2 regions of the Sediminicoccus rosea genome follow, and region 2 is predicted to be linked to the other one. Evidence: predicted binding sites of a transcription regulator. Region 2 holds the regulator's gene; the other holds the start of a gene.
What was found. The regulator LexA, encoded in region 2, represses DNA repair genes until DNA is damaged. The targets are predictions, from matches to a motif close to TGTTCTANNTANGTTC.
Positions count from the first base shown of each region.

Region 1: a site for LexA is predicted at 8,949-8,964, ahead of R9Z33_RS21020 (S24 family peptidase). Genes of this name have one in related genera too.

Region 1 is NZ_CP137852.1:4,353,711-4,364,812, forward strand. Features, by position in the region: gene R9Z33_RS20985 (hydrogenase large subunit) at 1-872, opposite strand, end outside; gene R9Z33_RS20990 (proton-conducting transporter transmembrane domain-containing protein) at 869-2,284, opposite strand; gene R9Z33_RS20995 (hydrogenase-4 component E) at 2,281-2,949, opposite strand; gene R9Z33_RS21000 (respiratory chain complex I subunit 1 family protein) at 2,949-3,908, opposite strand; gene R9Z33_RS21005 (proton-conducting transporter transmembrane domain-containing protein) at 3,908-5,890, opposite strand; gene R9Z33_RS21010 (TRAP transporter small permease subunit) at 6,088-6,636, shown strand; gene R9Z33_RS21015 (TRAP transporter large permease) at 6,636-8,045, shown strand; gene R9Z33_RS21020 (S24 family peptidase) at 8,211-8,861, opposite strand; gene R9Z33_RS21025 (hypothetical protein) at 9,005-9,451, shown strand; gene R9Z33_RS21030 (hypothetical protein) at 9,448-9,903, shown strand; gene R9Z33_RS21035 (hypothetical protein) at 10,085-10,318, shown strand; gene R9Z33_RS21040 (portal protein) at 10,324-11,102, shown strand, end outside.
Region 2 is NZ_CP137852.1:3,495,332-3,506,433, forward strand. Features, by position in the region: gene R9Z33_RS16910 (Bug family tripartite tricarboxylate transporter substrate binding protein) at 1-729, shown strand, start outside; gene R9Z33_RS16915 (acyclic terpene utilization AtuA family protein) at 741-2,087, shown strand; gene R9Z33_RS16920 (DUF4387 domain-containing protein) at 2,090-2,413, shown strand; gene lexA (transcriptional repressor LexA) at 3,051-3,737, shown strand; gene R9Z33_RS16930 (TRAP transporter substrate-binding protein) at 4,732-5,862, shown strand; gene R9Z33_RS16935 (response regulator) at 5,859-8,759, shown strand; gene R9Z33_RS16940 (response regulator transcription factor) at 8,740-9,579, shown strand; gene R9Z33_RS16945 (glycosyl hydrolase family 8) at 9,731-10,756, shown strand; gene R9Z33_RS16950 (Bug family tripartite tricarboxylate transporter substrate binding protein) at 10,827-11,102, opposite strand, start outside.

The sequences.
Region 1 (11,102 bases), 860 kb from region 2:
ACGCGGTCCATCATCAGCCGGTGGCCCAAGGCGTCACGCTGGGCGCGCAGCAGCCCCTCGCGCAGCCAGCCGCAGCGGGCATGGATCGCCGCGAAGGCCGCGTCATTGGCGATGAAGCCGAGGTCGTTCAGGTGGTTGTGCAGCCGCTCCAATTCGAGCATCGCAGCGCGCAGCGCGAGGGCGCGCGGCGGAGCCTCCACCCCCAGCGCCGCCTCGGCCGCGCGGGCGAAGGCCAGGGAATGCGCGACCGTCGTGTCGCCCGAGAGCCGCGCGGCAAAGCGGGCGGCGGCGCGCGGCGGCTTGCCCTGCATGAGCGAGAGCGTGCCCTTGTGGACGTAGCCGAGCAGCACCTCCAGCCGGACGATGATCTCGCCCTGCACATGGAAGCGGAAATGCCCGGGCTCGATCACGCCGGCATGGATGGGACCGACGGGGATGACATGCACGCCCTCGCCCGCCACGGGCAGGAATTCGAGCGGTGTCGCCTCGGGCGCCCGGGCGGCGGGGCGGGCGGAGAGCGGCGCGAGCAGCGGCCAGCGGCCATGGTCGAGGAAGGGGCGCGCATCCGTACCGCCCTCGGCCATGATGCCCCAGAGGTCCATCAGCGCGCGCTCAAACAGCGCGGCAGCCGGCCAGAGCGGCGAGAGGGCGGGGATGCGCCCCTCCTCCGCCGGGACGGAGGCGAGCAGGACCTCCAGCCGCGCCTCATCGAGGAAGGCCGCATGGGCGAAGCCCGGCTCGCCCCAGAGGCCCAGCAGCGTGACGCCCGGCGCGGGCGCGAGGGATGACCAGCGCCGCGCATCCAGCAGGAAGCGCGGCCAGGGCGTGCAGCCCAGGCGCTGGCCGGATTCGATGGTGGCGCGCAGCGTCATGACAGCGCCCTCGCCGCTTCCAGCAGCATGGCCGAGAGCGCGCCCGGCAATGCCAAGCCCAGTACCATCGCCAGCACCAGGTGGCCCCAGAGCGGCAGCAGCGTGGCGAGGCCGGCGGCCATCGGCGCGGGCTGCGGGGTGGGAAGGCCGAAGCAGAGGCGCTGCATGGCGTGCAGCAGCGCCGTGCCGGCGACCAGCAGGCCGAAGATCAGCAGCGGCAGCAGCCAGGGCGCCTCACGCCCCATCGCGGTGGCCAGCAGCAATTCCGAGGCGAAGAGGCTGAAGGGCGGCAAGCCCGCCAGCGCCGCCATGGCCAGCGCAAGGCCCCAGCCCAGCGCCGGATGCGAGGTGGCGAGCCCGCCGATCGCCGCCATGTGCTGCGCGCCCTTGATCCGCACCGCGCGGCCGATGGCGAAGAACGCGGCCGACTTCACCAGCGAATGGCCCCAGAGATGCAGCAGCCCCGCCATGTGGCCCGCGACGCCGCCGATGCCGAAGGCGATGGCGGCAATGCCCATGTGCTCGATGCTGCTCCAGCCGAAGAGGCGCTTCGCATCCCGCCGCCGCCAGAGCGAGAAGCCCGCCAGCAGCAGCGTGACGAGGCCCATGACGACCAGGGAGGTCCCCGGCGGGATCGCCTCGGGATTGGCGGCCACGATGCTCTTGCCGCGCAGGATGGCGAGCATCGCGGCGTTGAGCAGCAGGCCCGACAGCACGGCGGCGATCGGCGTCGGGCCCTCGGCATGGGCGTCGGGCAGCCAGGAATGCAGGGGGGCCAAGCCCGCCTTGGTGCCGAAGCCCACCAGCAGGAAGACGAAGGCCAGGTTCAGCAGCCCGGCATCGGCCTGTGGCGCCAGCGCCCGAAGCGCCGCGTAGGAGAGCTGCCCTTCGGCATGGCCCCCCACCGGTTGCGCGGCGAGCGCCAGCACGATCAGTCCGAACAGCGCGAGCGCGATGCCGACGCCGCAGAGGATGAAGAACTTCCACGCCGCCTCGATCGCGGAGGGCGTGCGGTGCAGCGCCACCATCAGCACGCAGGCGAGCGTGCCCGCCTCGATCGCCACCCACATGACGCCCAGGTTGTCGGCCAGCAGGGCCAGGAAATGCGCCGCCATGAAGCCCTGGAAGGCGGCGTGGTAGGCGCGGTTCTGCCCGGTGTCGAAGCCCTCGCCCGCGATGTCCTGGGCGGAGAAGATGGCAGTGCCGAAGCCCACGATGGCGGCGATCAGCACGAAGGGCGTGTTCAGCGCATCGGCGCGCAGCCAGCCCGTGCCCGTGGGCTCGCCCAGCAGCAGCAGCGCGAGCAGCAGGGTCACGCCCGAGGCCAGGATGTTGAGCCGCGCCGCCTGCGCCGGCAGCGCCGCACAGAGCGCGGCGGCGAGCGCCGGGATGAGGATGAGCCAGAGCGTCATGTGCCCTCCCCGCGATGCGGATCGAGCACGGAGGTGTCCAGGCTGTCGAAGCGCTCATGCAGCACGCGCGCGAAGACGCCGGCGATGACGGCGATGACCAGCACGAGGCCCGCCGTCGAAAGCTCCACCACCAGCGGCATGCCGGCCACGCCGACGGCGGCCAGGACCAGGCCATTCTCCAGCGTCATCAGCCCCGCGATCTGCGCGAGCGCGGTGCGGCGCGTCACCATCATCAGCAGGCCGAGGAGGACGACGGAGAGCGCGATGGCCAGGTCCTCCCGCGCCAGCGCCCGCGCGCCGGCGGTGGCCGGCAGCACGACGAGGATGCTGAGCCCCACCAGCAGGAAGCCCGCGATCATGCTGGCGCCGATCCCCGAGGCGGGTTCCGCCCGCCGCGCCGGCGGCAATTGCACGACCAGGCGGCGCAGGTAGATCGGGATCAGGATCCCCTTGGCGACGAGCGCGATGATGGCCGTGACGAAAAGCTGCGGCGCGCCCTGCACATGCCCCTGCCAGACCGCGGCCAGCGCCAGCACCACGCCCTGCAGCGCGAGCGCGTTCACCAGCGCGAAGATGCGCCGCTGGTAGAGCAGCACGAAGGAGATGAGCAGCATGGCGCCGCCCAGCACATGCGCCACATCGTAGGAGGTGTCGCCGAAGCCCATCACGCCAATCCCGTGGAAACAAAGATCAGCGCCGCCGCCAGCAGCGCCAGCATCAGCGCGCCGCCCAGGAATTCCGGCACACGGAAGACGCGCATCTTGGCGATGGCGCTCTCGAACACGGCCAGTGCCAGCGCCAGCAGCCCGATCTTGGCGGCCCAGAGCAAGAGGCCCATGCCCCAGGCGAAGGGGCCGCTGCCCGGCGCGGCCGTGCCATAGGGCACGAAGAGCGTGGCCAGCAGGCCGAGCCAGACCAGCAGCTTCAGCGCCGCCTGCATCTCCCACAGCGCGAGGTGCCGGCCCGAGGCCTCCAGCAGCATCGCCTCATGCACCATGGTCAGTTCCAGATGCGTCGCCGGATTGTCCACCGGCACGCGGGCATTCTCGGCGAGGGCCACCGCCACCAGCGCCACGGCCGCGAAAAGCAGCGAGACGCGCAGGCCAAGCTGCGCATCCACCAGCCCGAAGCCGATGGCATTGAGGTTGGTGCTGCCGATCAGCACGGCGAAGACCATGACGCAGACCATCAGCGCGGGCTCGGCGAAGACGGCGAAGGTCATCTCCCGCGCGGCGCCCAGGCCGCCGAAGGGCGTGCCCGCATCATGCCCGTTCAGCGCCAGCGCCACCCGCGCCAGGGCCAGCAGCCCCGCGATCAGCAGCAGGTCGGCCATCGGGGCCAGCGCCATGCCGAAGGCGAAGCTCGGCACCAGCGCCGCCGCCAGCAGCGTGGCGCCGAGCGCGACATAGGGGGCGATGCGCGAGACCAGGCTCGCGCCATCCGCCAGCACCGGCTGCTTGCGCAGCAGCTTCAGCAGGTCGCGCCAGGGCTGCATCGGGTGCGGTCCGCGCCGGCCCAGCAGGCGCGCCTTCAGCCAGCGCACCACGCCCACCAGAAGCGGCGCGGCCACGAGCATGAGCGCGACATGCAGCAGTTGCGTGAGGAGGCTGCCCAGCACCGCCATCAGCCGCGCTCCAGCAGGGCGACCAGCGCCAGCAGTGAGACCAGCGTGCCGAAGGTCAGGCTCAGGTAGAAGCGCAGGCTCAGCCCGCGCAGCTTCTCCGCCTCGCGCGAGAGGGCGCGGCGGGCGCGGGCCAATGGGTAGAGCAGCCGGGTGAATCCGCGATCCCGCCCCTCGACGCGCAGCCGGGCGGCGGCGGGCGAGCCAGGCGGCTGGTTCAGCAGGGATTCGCGCGGCGCGATCGCGAGGTGCCCGAGGCTGCGGCGAATGGGCTGACCGAGCCCCATCGCGCTCACCTGGCTCAGTGGATCACCGAAGGGCATGTGCGGCGGCGGCGGCATGAAGCCGCAGTCCCAGGCCGGGCCACGCGCGGGCGCGCGGGGCGAGCGCCGGCGCACCGCCAGCACGAGGCCACCGACCACCAGCGCCAGCAGCAGCGCGGCGAGGCCCGGCAGGTAGCGCGCGCCGCCATCGCCGAGCGCGAGTTCCAGCCCGAAGCGCGGCGCCGCCGCCTGCGGCCCCAGCACCTGGCGGATCGGGCCATCCAGCACGCCCAGCGCCACGGCCGCGAGCGGCCCGAGCGCCAGGGTCAGCAGGCTCGGCAGCAGCAGCGCCACCCGCATCATGCCGCCCGCATCCGGCGCGCCCGCCACCCGCGGCGTGCGCGGCCGACCGAGAAAGACGAGGCCGAAAAGCCGCACCATGGCGGCCGCGGCCAGCCCGATGGCCATTCCCACGGCCGCGAGCGAGACGGCGGCGATGAGCTGGACCGACATGTCGGAGACACGAAAGCCCTGGATCAGCGCCTGGAGCAGCAGCCACTCGCTGGCAAAGCCCGAGAGCGGCGGCAAGGCGGCGGCCGAGAGCGCGCCCAGCAGCGCGCAGCCCGCCACCCAGGGCATGCGGTGGATCAGGCCCCCCAGCCGGTCCGGGTCGCGGCTGCCGGCCAGGCTGTAGACCGCGCCGAGGCAGAGGAAGAGCTGCGTCTTGAAGGCCGCGTGGTTCAGCGCGTGCAGCAGCGCCGCCGCCAGCGCGACCGAGGCGAGCGGCAGCAGATCCGCCCCGCGATAGGTGAGGGCGAGGCCCAGCGCCGCCACCATCAGCCCCATGTTCTCCAGCGTGGAGCAGGCGAGGATGGCCTTGGTGTCGCGCTCCAGATTGGCGCGCAGCGCGCCGATCAGCGCCGTCGCGACGCCGAGGCCCACCAGCGGCAGGCCCCACCAGGCGGGCTGCGCCGCGCCCGAAAGGTCGAACAGCAGGCGGATCATCACATAGAGGGCGATCTTTACCATCGCGCCGGACATCAGCGCCGAGACCGGGCTGGCCGCCGCGGGGTGCGCCAGGGGCAGCCAGACATGGAAGGGCACGAGACCCGCCTTGGACCCCGCCCCCAGCAGCACCAGGAGCAGCACGGCCGCGGCGCGCCAGCCCTCGGGCGGGGCGCCGCGCATCACCGCGAAGCCGAGCCCGCCGCCGGCCAGCAGCCCCACGGCGCCGATCAGGCAGAGGCCCGAGAAGGCGGCGAAGGCCAGGTAGAGCCGCGCCGCCCGCCGCCCCGCGCCGGTGGCGTGCCGCGCCGCGATCAGGGCCCAGGAGGCGATCGACATCAGCTCGAAGCCGAGGATCAGGGTGAAGCCGTCCGCCGCGATCAGGGTCAGCGCCATGCCGGCCAGGAAGAGCGGGAAGGCGGCCCCCTCCGCGCGGGGCGGCGGCGGCGAGGCGGCGGCGAAGAGGCAGGCCGGCACGGCCGCCAGCGCCAGGATCACCAGGAACCAGCCGGCCAGCGCATCCACCGCCACCTGCGCCGCCCCCCAGGGCGGGCCGAACCCGAGCGCCGTGGCGGGAAGCCCGGCCAGGCCCACCAGCCCAAGCCCGGCGCTGGCGAGCGCGCTGCCGAGGAAGACCCAGCGCGGCGCCCGCCCCGAAGCGCCCAGCGCCGAGAGCGCCAGAAAGGCGAGGAAGCAGCCGCCCAGAAGGGTCAGCACGGCCGGCCCCCGGGCGCCCAATGTTCGATTCGCCTTGCCATCGGAAGGAGCTTAACAGCCCCGGCGGCCAGGGCGAGGCCCCTGGGGGCCCTCACTCCAGGCTGGACAAGCCGAAAATCATGTTTAGGGAGCGTCACGCGGGCGCGCATGGCGGATGGCAAGCGCGCGCAGGGCGCAATTCCGGCGGGGAGGTGGCGATGGGTGTGCTTCTGGCCTTCAGCCGGGGCGTGGACTGGATGAACGAGAAATTCGGCCGCGTGGCCGATTGGTGCATCCTCCTCGCCTGCGCCATCAGCGCGGGCAACGCGATGAGCCGCTACGGCTTCAACTTCTCCTCCAACGCCTGGCTCGAGGTGCAGTGGTACCTCTTCGCCGCGGTGGTGATGCTGGGCGCCAGCTACACGCTGTTCCGCAACGAGCATGTCCGGGTGGACCTGCTCTATGGCTGGATGAGCGAACGTGGCCGGCTCTACGTGGACATCTTCGGCATCATCGTCTTCCTCCTGCCCGGCATGATCCTGCTCACCTGGATGACCTGGCCTTTCTTCCTCGACAGCCTGATGCGCAACGAGGGCTCGGCGAGCCCGGGCGGGCTGATCCGCTGGCCGGCCAAGCTGCTGCTGCCGCTCGGTTTCTTCCTGCTGGTGCTGCAGGGCCTGTCGGAGCTGATCAAGCGCTTCGCCCTGCTGCGCGGCCCGGTCGAGGGCGTCGCCGTCGTCACCGAATACCAGCGGCCCGAACAATAATGACCCTCGACCTCATGCCGCCGCTGATGTTCGGCGGGCTCGTCCTCTTCCTGCTGATGGGCTTCCCGGTGGCCTTCTCGCTCTGCGCGGTCGGGCTGTTCTTCGGCTTCCTCTCGATCGAGCTCGGCTTCTTCACGACGGCCTATCTCGGCAACCTGCCGCTGCGGGTCTTCGGCATCCTCTCGAACGACCTGCTGCTGGCCATCCCCTTCTTCACGCTGATGGGCGCGATCCTCGAGCGCTGCGGCCTGGCGGAGGACCTGCTGGAGGGCACCGGCCAGCTCTTTGGCAAGATCCCGGGCGGCCTCGCCTATGCCGTCATCATCGTGGGCGCGGTGCTGGGCGCCATCACCGGCACGGTCGCGGCCTCGGTCATCGCCATGGGCATGATCTCGCTGCCCATCATGATCCGCTACGGCTACGACATGCGGATCGCGACCGGGGTGATCGCGGCCTCGGGCACCATCACCCAGCTGATTCCGCCGAGCCTCGTGCTGATCGTGCTGGGTGACCAGCTCGGCAAGAGCGTGGGTGACATGTATGCGGGCGCGATCGGCCCCTCGATCCTGCAGATCCTTCTCTTCATCGCCTTCATCGCGGTGGTCGCGATCGTCGCCCCCCACAAGGTCCCGCCCTTGCCGCCCGAGGCGCTGATGCCGCGCGGCTGGCCGCTCTACCGCCGGGTGCTGAAGGGCATGGTCCCCTCCATCGCGCTGATCTTCCTCGTGCTGGGCACCATCTTCATGGGCCTCGCCACGCCGACCGAGGCGGGGGCCATGGGTGCGGTGGGTGCGGTGGTGCTGGCGGTGATGAATGGCCGCTTCACCTGGAAGCTGCTGCGCGAGGCGATGGGCAACACCATGCGCATCACCTCCATGGTCATCTTCATCCTGATCGGCGCCACGGTGTTCAGCCTGGTCTTCCAGGGCGTGGACGGCTCCCACTGGGTGGAGCACCTGCTGAGCCACCTGCCGGGCGGGCAGACGGGCTTCCTGATCTTCGTCAACATCTTCATCTTCTTCCTGGCCTTCTTCCTCGATTTCTTCGAGATCGCCTTCATCGTGGTGCCGCTGCTGGCGCCGGTGGCCGCCAAGCTCGACATCGACCTCGTCTGGTTCGGCGTCCTGCTCTGCATCAACCTGCAGACCAGCTTCATGCACCCGCCCTTCGGCTTCGCGCTGTTCTACCTGCGCTCGATCGCGCCGAAATCCGTGCTGACGAAGGACATCTACCTGGGCGCCATCCCCTGGCTCGGCCTGCAGCTCATCCTGGTCGCCATCGTCATCTTCTGGCCGGAGAGCGTGACCTTCTTCCTGGATGGCGGCACCGGGGTGGACCCGGCCTCGGTTGTGATCGACGTACCCCCGCCGCCGCCCGTGGATGACGACGCGGTGCCCGTCTTCCGGTAGGCCGCCGCGCCGCCTGGCAGGGCCTGAGCGGCCGGAGAGGGCGCGCGTGACGGCGCCATTTTCCGGCCCCGAGCGCGAGGCGGGCCCGCATGCGGGTGCCTGGGAATGACGTGGATCTGCAGCCCACCCCGTAAGCGCGGGAAGAAGCGGCCCCCAGGCCGCGCCCTACTGGCTGGCCCAGAGAATGCGGTGCAGCCAGGCGATATCCGGCAGGTCGAAGCTGTAATCCGGATGGGCCGGATTGAGGCTGGCAAGCTCGATCCGCTTGGCGCTTTGCCGCTTCAGCTCCTTGGCCATCACCTCGCCGAGGCGGGTGCGCACCACCACGCGATCCCCCCGCCGCACCGGTGAGGCGGGCGAGACGATCACCACATCGCCGTCCCGGAACACGGGCTCCATCGAATCCCCCGAGATTTCCAGCGCATAGGCGTTGGGGTCGCTGATCTCGGGCAGGCTGATCTCGTCCCAGCTGCCGCCGACCGGGAAGCCCGCATCGTCGAAGAAGCCCTCGCCGCCCGCCTGCGCCAGACCGATCAAGGGGATGCGGCGCGTAGGCCGCGGCCCGCGCGAGAGGCTGGGCAGCGCCGCCTGGCCGGAGACCAGCGCGGCAAAGGCCTCCACCCCGGCGCCGGTCGCGTGCAGCACCTTGGCCACGCTCTCGGTGGAGGGCCAGCGCGCACGGCCATCCGGCCCGATGCGCTTCGAGGGGTTGAAGGCCGTCGGGTCCAGGCCGGCCTTGCGGGCAAGGCCGGAGGCGGAGAGCCCGTTTTCGGCAGCGAGCGAATCAATCGCGCGCCAGATGTCGTCATGTCGCATGGCGTGAGGACCATCATAGGTGTCACGTCATCGCGCAATAGGAAAATGTTGCTCATTCCCCTTGCAACCAAATTCGTGATCCCGCTATGTTCCCTAAATGTTCCGTTTTGCCGCCCCCAGCTCACGCATGAAAGGACGCCTCCATGCCCCCCGCCCCCCGGGCCAGCCACGCCCCCCGCTTCGCCTCCCTCGCCCGGACGGAGCCCTTCGCCTCCGCCGAGGATGCCTGGTTCTGGACCATGGCCGCGCTGGTGGCGCGGCGCGACGGGGCCCGCATCGCCGCCGGCAAGGGCGCCACCCCACGCCCCTGCGAACCGGATGACGTGATCAAGTGCCTGGACCGGCTTTACCGCCAGCGGCGGATCGAGCTGGCCCATGCCCGCGTCATGCGCCTCTGGGGCGAGCGCGGCACGGCGCCCTCCCCCCGCCACCTGCAGGAGCGCGGCGACCACCGGCTCTGGCGGGAGGCGATGAGCCGGCTGGAATGGCCGCTCCGCGTCAAGGGTATCGTCGCCGGCGCGCCCGGCCTCGGCGTCCATGACGCTGATATCATTCCTTTTTCCGGCCCTGGCCCGACGCGCGAGGAATGAGCGCGCAACGCCCCCCGCCGCGGCCGGCCCATCGCCGCCACCTTCCGCCGCAGCACGCCTGGATCGTCTTCTCCGGGCGGGCCGACCATGCGTGGCAGCGCCTGCTCCGTCCCGGCTTCCGGCACTGCTTCGCCGCTCTCGAGGATGCGGCGGGCTGGATGGTGCTGGACCCGCTCTCGGGCCGCCTCCTGCTCGCGCGCCTGGCCGTCCCCCCCGGCTATGACCTGCCCGGCTTCTACCGCCGCGCCGGGTTGCTGCCCCTCGGCCCCTACCCGCTGGAGGAAGCGGCACTGGGCGCGCCCCTGCGCGGCATGCCGCTGAACTGCGTTTCCATCTGCCGCGCCGTTCTGGGCCCGCACGCGCCCTTCGCCCTCACGCCGGCCGGCCTGCACCGCGGCCTGACCCGGATGAATGAATCTAGGAAAAAAAACTTGACAATGCCGAAGGCCTAGGCGTAAAAGACTTCTGCCAAGGGGCGAATTGCATCCAGCCCGGTTCGCCCGCGCCCCCTGGACCACCCTTTCATCCCCCATTCCAGCACCGGCCGCTTCCAGGGCCGGCTCCTCCGCCCCCCGGGCGGCAGGGGCCGGCCCTTTTGGCGTTCCGCCCCCGTCCAGAAGGAGATCGCCGCGCATGGCAGGCCTGTTCCGCGCCCCGAAGCCCGTGGTGGTCCCACCCCAGGCCCCGGCCCCCTCGCCCGAGCCCGCCCCGGTCGCCACACCGCCGGCCCAGGCGGCCGAGGCGGCGCGCACGCAGAGCCGCGCCGGCGCCCGGCAGGGCATCCAGGGCACCATCGCCACCTCGGCGCGTGGCGTGCTCGCCCCGCTGCCCGTGGCACTCACCCGCAAATCCCTGCTCGGCGAGTGACGGCCATGACCCCGCAACAGATCCTCGCCCGGCACGACGCCGCCATCGCCCGCCGCCGCCCGCATGAGGGCCATTGGCGCGATGCCTACGCCCATGTCCTGCCCGCCCCGCACGAGGCGGCGAGCCTCTATGACGCCACCGCCGCCGACGCGACGGAGCAGCTCGCTGCCTCGCTTCTCGCCGAACTCACGCCACCCTGGTCGCGCTGGTTCGGCCTCGCCCCCGCCCAGGGCCAGGCCGAACCCAGCGAGGCCGCCGCGCTGGAAAGGACCGCCGGGACGCTGCAGGCGCATCTCGACCGCTCCAACTTCGCGGTCGAAATGCACCAGGCCTTCCTGGACCTGGTCATCACCGGCACCGGCATCATGCTGGTGGAGGAGGCGCCACCGGGCGAGAGCACCGCGCTGCGCTTCACCGCCGTGCCGGTCCGCACCGCCGTGCTGGAGGAAGGCCCTGCCGGCCGGCTCGACACCGTCTTCCGCGAGGCGCGCCTCAGCACGGCCGAAATGCTCCGCCGGTTCCCCTTCGCCGAAATCCCCGCCGCGATGCAGCGCGAGGCGGCGGCCGAGGCGGACCAGCCCGAGCCCGTGAAGCACCGCCTGATCGAGGCGGTCTGGCCCGACGGCCAGGGCCACCGCTACGCCGCCGTCTTCGACGCGCCCGGCCTCAAGGCGCCCCTCTTCGTGGCGCAGGGCCGCTTCGCCGATGCGCCCTTCATCGCCTTCCGCTGGCTGAAGGCGCCGGGCGAGGTCTATGGCCGCGGCCCCGTCATCAAGGCCCTGCC
Region 2 (11,102 bases):
GTGGCCCGTAGCGCGCCCGACGGCTACACGCTCGGCGCTCAAACGAGCACGCACATCATGGCCCGTCAGTTGGGGCCCCTGCCCTACGATCCGGTCACGGACTTCACGCTGCTGTCCATCACCGCCAGGTACCCGATGGTGATGATGGCCAGCATGCGCGCGCCGTTCCAGAACGTCGCCGGTCTGATCGCCGCGGCCCGTGCCCAGCCGGGTGGCGTCCCCCAGGGAACATCGGACGCGCAATCCTCCTTCGCGGCACGGCAATTCGCCCTCCGCGCCGGGATCGAGCTGAACGAGGTGCCCTATCGCGGCAGCGGCGCCTATCTGGCAGACCTGACGGCAGGACATCTGCCTGTCGCATGGGGAAGCCCGGCCACGGCTGCGGCGCTTGTCGCCTCCGGCCAGGTGCGTGTAATCGGCGTCACTTCGCCGCAACGCTCGCCCTACCTGCCCGAGGTGCCCACGCTGACCGAGGCCGGCGTGCCGGGGACGGACTTCGTGGGCTGGTTCGCCATTCTCGCCCCGGCGCGCCTGCCGACAGCGATCGCCACCCAGCTCAATACCGCGATCAACGAGATCATCGCCACGCCTGCCATGCGCGCGCGCTATGCCACGCTCGGCAACGAGGCAGCACCGATGGACCTGGAGCAATTGCAGGCCCTGATGCGCTCCGATGACGCAAAATGGGAGCAGGCCACGCGCGACGGTCTGATTCGGCGCGCGCCATGACAGAAGTTCGGATGCTCTCGACCAGCGGTATCCTCGGCTATGGCTATGCCGAGGAATCGCTGAAAATCGGGATGGCGCGGGCGCCGCATGCAATCGGCGCCGATGGCGGCAGCACCGATCCGGGGCCGCACTACCTGGGCGCCGGCACCTCCTTCACCTCGCGCCTCTCGGTGAAGCGCGACCTCAAGCTGATGCTGCTGGCTGCCATGGCGGCGAAGATCCCGTGCATCATCGGGACCGCCGGTGGCGCCGGCGGCGAGCCACATCTGCAGGACACAGCGGCACTGGTCCGCGAGATCGCGCGCGAGGAACAACTCTCCTTTCGGATGGCGCTGATCCATGCCGAGCCGGAGCGTGCCATGCTGCGCGAGGCCGTCACTTCGGGGCGCGTCAAGGCGCTCGCCAAGCTGCCTCCCCTCGACGCAGCCACCATTGATCGCGCTGAACGCATCGTCGCCATGATGGGTCCAGAGCCCATCGCGCGTGCGCTGGATGGTGGTGCGCAAGTGATTCTCTGCGGCCGCAGCAGTGACCCAGCCCAATGGGCTGCCGTCGCGTTGCGCGCGGGCATCCCGCCCGCCGTCGCCTGGTATGCCGGCAAGATGCTGGAGTGCGGCGCCGAGCCGGCTGTCCCAAAGGAGCCAGACTGCCTGCTGGTGACCCTCCGTGACGATCACCTCGTCTGCGAGCCTCCCAACCCGATCCGCCGCTGCACGCCCCTCTCCGTCGCCAACTTTGCCCTGCATGAAAACGCGAGCCCAATTCACCACACGGAGCCGGGCGGCATGCTCGATACCTCGGATGTCACCTTCGAGCCGGTGAGTGACCGCGCAGTGAAGGTCAGCGGCATGCGCTGGGTTCCTTCAGCGCAGTACACGGTCAAGCTGGAGGGGGTTGAGCGCGACGGTTATCGCGCCATCACCATCTGCGGCACGCGTGACCCCGTGCTGATCCGTCAGATCGATGACTACCTGGCCGTCCATCGCGTCAAGGTCTCGGCCAAGGCCGAAGCTTTCGGCGTTCCGCCCTCGGCTTGGCGGATGTCACTTCGCGTCTACGGAAAGGATGGGGTCATGGCCGGCTGGGAGCCAACGCCCGCCGTCACCGGCCACGAGTTGGGTTTCGTGATCGAGGTGGTCGCCGGCACGCAGGAAATCGCCAGTGCCGTCCTGGCCATGGCACGGACATCGCTGCTGCATGCTGATTTCCCGGGCAGGCTCTGCAAGGAGGGGAACATGGCCTTTCCCTTCTCGCCATCCGACATCGAATTGGGCCCCCTTTACCGCTTCAGCGTCTTCCACACGTTGGCGCTGAACGACCCCTGCGCCATCTTCCCCATCGAGTATGAGAGCGTTTGACCATGGCCCGCATCCGTGACATCGCGCAGGTCTGCAAGAGCAAGAATGCCGGCCCTTTCATCGTCACGATCGACGTCCTGTTCGAGGACCACGAGCTTTATCGCCGCGTGAAGGCGACGGGCGTTCTGAACCCGGCACTTTTCGCTCGACTCTACGGCGTGCCCGAAGAGGATGTGCTCTTCACGGCCTATGACGCTGCGGCCGCTTTCAAGGCTAGCTTGCCACGCCTTGTGCCAGCGGGGGGCTTTGGAGACACGGATGTCTACGGCGCCCAACAGCACGCGCCGCTTCTCGATGTGGAGATCCCTCTGAACGATGCACCGTAGCTGTTCCATGGGCTGCCGCCGCAGTTGAGACGCGGTGAGACAGAGATGGCGCCAACCCGACAGCCCAGCGAAGAGCAGCCAGTGTCCTAGCCCTGCTGAGGCCCGAGTCACACCGACCGCTCAAGGGCGCAGTCGGCAAGGACCGGAGGCAGGCCGGATCTCTCGCCGTGGGTGACCGGTGGAGACGGATCAGACGACAGCCGCCGAGCCCGTGATCACGCAGAAGCGACGACTTCCACTGCGTTTCGTCATAGCCGGGTGTCCGGCGCAGCGGACCGATTGTGTCGCGTCAACGATCAACCCGAGTAGAAGTGGGCCCGGCGGGTATTGGCGGGCGGTTCCGTGATCTGCGCGGCCTCCTGAAAGGGGCGATCGGAGGCAGGGAAGCCGCGCTCCACCCGAGCGCCGGGCGCATTGTACGCTTCGCAGCAGCGAGATGGGGCGGTCACCGAGCAACGGAACGGCATCAGCCCAAGAACTCGCGCCGTAGCGCCCGATTGAATCTGGCCGACCCGGCCAACGCCTCGAAAACTCTGTTTGACCTGCCGGCAGAACCTTTGTAGAACAAGCAGAATGTTTATGGTTTGTACCGGCTAGCAGCGCGATCGTGCTGCCAACCCATGGAAGTTGTCATAGCATGCTCACCCGCAAGCAGCATGAGTTGCTCATGTTCATCCATCAGCATCTCGAGACAACGGGGTTTTCCCCCTCGTTCGACGAGATGAAGGATGGCCTTGATCTCAGATCAAAATCGGGTGTGCATCGCCTCATCACTGCATTGGAGGAACGAGGTTTTCTCCGTCGACGCGCCCATCGGGCCCGAGCTCTTGAAGTGGTTCGCCTCCCAACGCAAAAAATGGGTAGCGACCGGCAAGATAAATCGATCTCATCTTTGCGATCCGTTGATCCGTTCATTGAATCTTTCTCGGAGACCAGGGCCCATAAAATTCCGCTTCTAGGCAATATTGCCGCAGGCAGCCCGAAAGAGGCCATCGGCGAGACGAATTCCTATATCGACGTGCCGTCCGATATCCTTCACGCAGGCCCGCACTACGCAGTGAAGGTCACCGGCGATTCGATGTGCGATGCGGGCATACTGGACGGCGACATCGCGGTCATCCGCCTCGGGTCGACCTTCGAGAACGGGGACATTGTTGTTGCCCTGGTCGACAAGGCCGAGGCAACCCTGAAGAAAATCAGGAAGAGAGGCAATTCTATTGCGCTCGAGCCCTGCAACTCTCTCTACGAGACCAAGATTTTCGGCGCTGACCGGGTCGAGGTGCAGGGCACCCTGTCCGGCTTGATCCGGTCCTACCGAAAATAGCTAACAGCAGGAGCGGACCAGTTCTCGATCGGGTCAGCGGATCTGCCTGACAAGGTGGCTGCCGTGACCGAAATGAGTTGTCCTCTCCTTCGAAGCCGCTGCGCCCCTTGAGGCGAGTAGCCCGTCAGCTCCCCCTTCATGCAGGCGCTGTAGAGCAGTCCGGGCGAAGGTCGACCATATCGGTGGCACCGTGTTTCGGATGCTGAATGGGAAAGGGTGAGCGCAGTGTGCCGCCTCGCATCCCGTCGACCCGGCGTTGGACGTGGACCACAAGCCCTCCCACGTGGACTGACGACATGCGAGCCTAGCCAGGTGCTGGCACGACCTCCCGCTATTCCGACCTTCCGGAACTGAACATACCTTGCACGCGGGGGATGAAGCAGCGGTGGGTTGCCATCCCGACTGTGCAGCGCGCGGCTCGCCGGCGCGCTCCATCCATCCGCCCTTCTTCACTGACCACGTGGCGGAGGATCGCGGAAGAGTTGGGCATTTCTCCGTATCAGCACCCCGGCACTCCGGGCGACCCGTGGCGCCCCGAAGTAGATGCAGTGGGCTGAAGTAGTGGCAAGAAGCCCAACTACCCTGGCTGCCTGCCGCCGGTCGAACAGGCCGTCCCGGGGGAAGGGGCTGGGGCCGTTTGACGGTTCGCGAAGCCGTGCGAGTCCGAGAAGGCTCCTCACGACGGCATCCTCACGGTGCAGCAGATTCGCCAGGGAGAAGCCTGACCGCAGATCGCGATCGTGCCCCGACTACGCTTTATCGAAAAAATCTTCTTTTAGTCTCTTTTTCCTCGCATTCTTGTGCGCTTCGTTCCTTCGGCGATCCCCGAAGCACCCGTCTAAGTTCCAGTGCAGGCAGCACCAAAGGGCGAAACATCAACATCTGACTACAAAACTCAACATTTCATTTCTACCGAAGACTGGAACGGCCATCCATCCGCTGATACAACCTTAACGTGTTAAGAGTTCCTTAATACAATCCGAGATGGCAGCAGATGACCGTCAAACCGGGCCACGCCGGGCCTTTGTTGCAGCCAAGCTGGATGGCGGGAGGAAGGCTCCGGCGCATCTGCAGGATTGGGGTCACCATCCTCCTTCTTATCGCCCTCGACGTGACGCCCAAGACAACCTCGGCGCAGGAGGCGCCCATCCAGCTCAAGATCGTGGGCGGGCTCGCCGGCGTGACCCAATATGACCGTTACGAGGTCCCATTCTGGCTCGAGCGCGTCCCCCGCCTGACAGGTGGACGCGTCCAGGCAGAGATCGCCCCCTTCGACCGCAGCGGCATCCGGGGCTCTGAATTCATCCATCTCATGCGCGTCGGCGTGGTGCCCTTCGGGACACTGATCCTCACCATCGCGGGCGCCGACGAGCCCGAACTCATGGCCTCCGACCTTGCGGCTCTGAACCCGGACATGGCCCACCTGCGGCGCAATGTGCAGGCATTCCGTTCCGTCTTCACGCGCATCCTGCGAGAGAATCACGAACTGGAAGTGCTCGCGGTCTATGCCTACCCGGCTCAGGTGCTCTTCTGCGCCCGTCCCTTCTCCGGCCTCGGCGACATCGTGGGCCGACGTGTCCGAACCTCCTCGGCCACCCAGGCCGATCTCATGGAAGCAGTCGGCGCCCTTCCGGTCGTCATTCCCTTCGCGGAGATCGTCGGCTCCATCCGCAGGGGCACGGTGGAATGCGCCATCACGGGCACATTGTCGGGCAACTCGATCGGACTTCATGAGGTGACGAGCCATGTGCACACCATGGCACTCTCTTGGGGTGTCAGCGTCTTCGCCGCGCACGGACCAAGCTGGGCAGCCCTGCCCGACGAGGTACGTAGCCAGATCAGCCTCGGGTTGACCGCGCTGGAAGAGGAAATCTGGACAGCGGCGGAGCAGGACACCTTACAGGGGCTGCGCTGCAATGCCGGTCACGCGGATTGCACGGGCGGCCTCCGAGGGCGCATGCGGGTGGTTCCGGTCAGCGCCGCCGATGAGCAGATGCGCCAGCGCCTCGTGCGCCAGACGGTACTGCCGCGCTGGCTAGACCGCTGTGGCGAAAACTGTGCCCGCGTCTGGAATGACAGCCTCGCTGCCACGACCGGGATCCGCGCCGGGATGCCAACACAATGACCCATGGCCGCCCCCTTCGCATCGGCATTGCCGTTTGCGGCGTCGTGCTCCTCCTCACACAGGCCCTGGCGGTCGCGGCATTGCTTGATGCCTCTCGCCGCACAGCGATGGAGAGCGCGACCGGCTTGACCGAGCGCGCGGGGCACGCCGTCCGCGACGCGATCAACCGAACGCTCTTTCAGGTCGATGCTACACTCGCGAGCCTTCCCGCCCTGCTCGCGCCTGTCCTGAGCAGCCCCGGGACGGCAGCGAATACGACCGAAAGCCGAGATTTGGAGCGCGTAAACGGGCAACTGCGCCATATCAACAGCCAGAACTTTGCCGTCCGTGATCTGTTGCTCGTGGATGGCGCTGGCCGCACCATCGCGGCGGCTCTGCCGGCTTCGCGCCGGCGTCCGCTCCCAGCTCCGATCGGGCCAGGCTATGTCAGCGCAGGCCTCAGCGCCGGCGGGTTGCTGGTGAGCGAGCCGGTCCGCAATGCGGCCAATGGCGAGTGGTCGGTCTTCTTCGCACGGCCGCTGCATCTTCCGGGCCTGGGTGACGTGCATGGCGTGGCCGAGGTGCAGGTTCCCATGCTTGCCAACCTGATGGCGCCGGGGATCGAGACTCCAGGGCTCCGGGTCTGGCTGGAGCGTGCGGGCGGCACCATTCTCGCGGCCACGGCGCAGAGCCAGGGGCTTCGGCTCGCCCCCAGCACAGGGGAAAGGACCACCCCAGCCATCCACGCTTCACGCCTCGATGGGCGCGAGGTGATCGGCACATCATGGCAGACCTTGTACCCGGCACTGCGGCTCTCGACCGAGATGGAGGTGGACGCTGCACTGGCCGCCTGGCGTGCCAACCGCGACCGCACTGTGATGATTTCGGCCGCGTTCGTGGTGCTGACCATCGCCCTCATGATCGCTCTGATCGTGTGGCTCGCCCAGCGTGACCGCGCAGAGGCGGATCGCCTTGCCTGGCGGCGGCAGCTGGAGGATGCGCTGGACAGCATGACGGACGGCTTCGTCATGTTCGACGCGGAGGACCGGCTGGTCGTCTCCAACCGCAGCTACCGCGACATGTACCGGATCTCCGCTCCCTTCATCCAGCCAGGGGCGCGGTTCGACGACATCATTCGCGAAGGCGCCAGGCGCGGCCAATATCCGCAGCTCAAAGGCGAGCCGACCGAGGCCGCGATCGAGGCCTTCCTCCATGATCTGAAGCAGCGCCGCCGCAGAGGCGAACTGCTGCAATTCGAGCGCCTGCTCCCGGATGGGCGCTGGCTGCTACTGACGGAACGCCCGATGCCCGATGGCGGCATCGTGGGCATCCGCACCGACATCACGGAGCTGAAGCGCGCCATGGCGGAGCTCAGCGTTGCGCGCGACATGGCGCAGGGCGCTTCGGCGGCCAAGGGCATGTTCCTCGCCCGCATGTCGCATGAGCTGCGCACACCGCTGAATGCCGTGCTGGGCTTCGCGGAGTTGCTGCTGCAGAACAGCGATCTCGGTACAGGCCAGCGCGAGCAGTTGGGCCTTGTCTACAACGCGGCCGCGCATCTGCGGGACGTGGTGAACACGCTGCTCGATCTCTCCAAGGCGGAAGCACGGAGCCTGGACATGAAGCCCCGCGCTACAGCGCTGCGTCCGCTTGCCGAGGTGTGCGCGGCCCTCGTGGCGCCCGAGGTGGAGCGCCGTCGCATCGCCCTCGCGCTCGACGTGGACGCCGCCCTTCCCGCAACCGTGCTTGTGGACCCGCTATGCCTTCGCCAGATCCTCCTGAACCTGCTGTCGAACGCTGTGAAGTTCACGCCGGCTGCCGGGCGCGTGGTCATGCGGCTGAGCCAGATCCGGCCCGGCTGGGTCCGGATCGAGGTGGAGGATTCGGGCACCGGCATCCCAGAGGAAAAGCGGAGCCTCTTGTTCCGCGACTTCAGCCAGATCGGTGCGCCGGTCGAGCCGGGCGCACCCTCCACCGGGCTCGGCCTCGCCATTTCGGCACAGCTCGTGGCCGCCATGGACGGGCGGATCGGCTGTGACTCCGCTCCCGTCCGCGGCGCACTGTTCTGGGTCGAGCTGCCGGTGCCGGCGGTCAGTGAACCCGAGATTGCCGACGCAGCGCTCGCATCCGAACCATCTCCCGCGGCCGAGCCCGAGGCCACGCGCCAGCTGCGCCTGTTGGTGGCCGACGATATCCTGGTGAACCGCAGCCTGGCGCGCGTGATGCTGGAAAAAGCGGGCCATGTCGTGGACCTGGTGGCCGACGGCATGGCGGCGGTGGAGGCGGTCCAGCGCACGCAGTACGACGTGGTGCTGATGGACGTGCAGATGCCGGGGATGGACGGGCTGGAAGCGACCCGCCGCATCCGCGCTCTGGAGGGTCCGGCCGCCCATGTCGTCATCATCGCGCTCAGTGCCTCGGCCATGATCGACCAGGTCGAGGCCTGCCTGGAAGCAGGCATGGACGGGCACCTGGCCAAGCCGATCAACCGCGCCCAGCTGCTGGACAAGTTGGCCGAAGTGACACGCCGGCGAGGAGAAGCGTCGGCTGGCCCGGCCGACGGGCTGGCCCATGGTGCTGCAAGGCTTCGCGAGCGCATGGGCGCAGCGGCCGAGCCAATCATCCGCGGCTTCATGCAGGAGGTGCGGACCGGGCTGAACCTGCTGCCAGGACACGCCGCACGCGGGGACATGACCAGCCTCGCGGCCGCAGCCCGGCGACTTGCGCCTGTGCTGCGCGAACTCGATGCCGCTTCGGCGGCAGAGGCGACGACACGCCTCGAGCATGTGGCCGTGACCGGCGGCGAGGTTTCACGCGAATTCACCGCCTGGCAGAGGGCCACGGCAGCGCTCGAACGCGAACTCCATGAGGCGGATCCCTCGGTCACGGAGGAAAGGCATGCGCACGAGCGAGGGTGACGCCATGCCTTCCATGGCCAACCGGCCCGAGGCGGCGCCATCCCTCCATGAGCCTATCCAGGCACGCGGGGGCCGGGCCTCGCTGATGGGCGCAAAGACGACCCGGGTCAGCCGGCGCGAGGCCGGCGCACCGCCCGCGCCGCTCGCGGAGCGGATCCTGCTGCTGGATCGGGACACCGAGCATCTGCGCCGGCTCACGCAGTACCTCACCGGCCACGGCTACCGCGTGAGTTCCATTCAGGATCCGGCTGAACTGCCTGTTCGGCTGCAGCTTGAGGCCCCGGACCTGATCCTGCTGGAGCAGCACCTGGGCGACGTGACCGGAACCGAGGTCCTGAGCCGCATTCGCGCCGTGTCCGGCGTTCCCGTGATCATCCTGACCGCCATGTCCGATCCAGTGGACCGGATCATCAACTTGGAGATGGGGGCCGATGACCAGGTCCACAAATCCGTCCCGCAGCGCGAGATCATGGCCCGCATGCGCGCCGTGCTGCGCCGCATGCGTCCCGCCGCGGAGCTGCCCCGATACACCTGGGCGCTGTCAGAAACCCGGCGGGACGTGATCCGCACGGATGGCACCCCCTGCGGCCTCACCACGGCAGAGTTCGGGGTGCTCCAGGAACTGGCGAACGCGGGAGGCACAGCTGTCAGCCGCGCAGACCTCTGCCACCGCGTTTTCGGGCGGCCGCTGCATCCGGGAGATCGGGCGGTGGACACGGTCATCTGCAAGCTGCGGCAGAAGCTCGGTTCTGGCGTCATCGTGACGGTTCGGCCGGCAGGCTACGCCTTTGCAGGATTCCCCACCGCCGCCCCCGGCTGACCGCGGGTGGACGACGCGCGCATCAACACAACTCAACCATTCTCCACGTCATTGCGATGACGATTACAACTATAGGTTGTTAACGCTAAATTAACGCCTTGCCGGAACAACCTGCATGCCCGCTTTCCTCAGCCGACGTGCCGTCCTTTCCATGCCAGCCATCTGTCTGGGGGGCTTTGCGCACGAACCCCAGGCGGCGCCAACGCCATGGGGTCACTTCAAGCAACGGTTTGTTGCTCCCTCCGGACGGGTCGTGGATAACGGCAATGCGGGAATTTCCCATTCCGAGGGCCAGGCCTGGGGAATGCTGCTCGCCACCATCCATGACGACAGGCCCACCTTCGAGCGCATCTTTCGCTGGACCCGAGCCAATCTCGCCATCCGCGGGGACCGCCTCCTGGCTTGGCGCTTCCGCCCGGTGGGCGGGGTGGATGACATCAACTCTGCAACAGATGCGGACATCTTTCACGCCTGGGCCTTGCTGCGCGCGGAGGAACGCTGGCCAGGCGAGGGCTATCGCGCCATGGCACTTGCGATCGCTCAGGACATCATCCGCGTCTCCTGCCGGCAGATCGACGGCCGGGTCGTCCTCATGCCAGGGGCCTGGGGCTTCGACCATGGCAACCACCTGGTCCTGAACCCCTCCTACTACGTCTTCCCCGCGTTGGAGGCCCTGGCCGCCGCCCACCCGCATCCGGCATGGCCGGCCCTGATCGCCGAGGGCGAGCGCCTGATGCTCGAAGCACGCCATGGTCGGTGGTCACTCCCGGCCGACTGGGTGGTACTGCGGCGTCGTGGCGGGGCCGTCGAGCCTGAGCCAGTCCGCGGCGACCGCTTTGGCGATGACGCGGTCCGGCTGCCCATCTACCTCGTCTGGTCGGGCCGCTGGCGGTCACCGCTGGTGCAACGCGTCGGCGCCTTCTGGGAGGATGCTGCCCACCCATACCAGCCTGCCTGGGTGACATTGAGCGACAATCGCATCGCGCCCTATTCGGCCAACCTCGGGCATGCCGCCATCCGCCGGCTGGTCCAGCCGGGCGGTGCCGTGGGGCAAGCCGTCGCTGGCGCCGCAAACGACCAAGGCTATTACAGCAGCAGCCTGGCCTTGCTGGCCGCCGCCGCAGCGGCGGAGGCGCCCGGCCGTGGCAGCGCGCGCCTCGCCGCGCTGCGCCCGTGAGACAGGGGAACAGCGCAGCAGCCTGGCCCCACGAACGCCACCGAGCCAGACCGCTGAAGCCGATACGGCGTCAACCTTCCTCGAAGCGCAGGTTCCGCGCGCGGATCACGGCGCTCCACTTCGCACCTTCTGCGGCCACGATCTGCTGCGCTCGCTCGGCGCTCGTGCCCTCGGCTAGGAAGCCGAACTCCTGGATGCGCGCCTGCACATCGGGCTGCCCCAGCGCGTGCAGCGCCACCTGGTTGAGGCGCCGCACCGCAGGATCGGGCGTCCGGGCCGGTACCCACCAGCTCACAAAGCTATAGGCCTCGAAACCCGGCAGGATCGTCTCGCCCAGCGTCGGCAC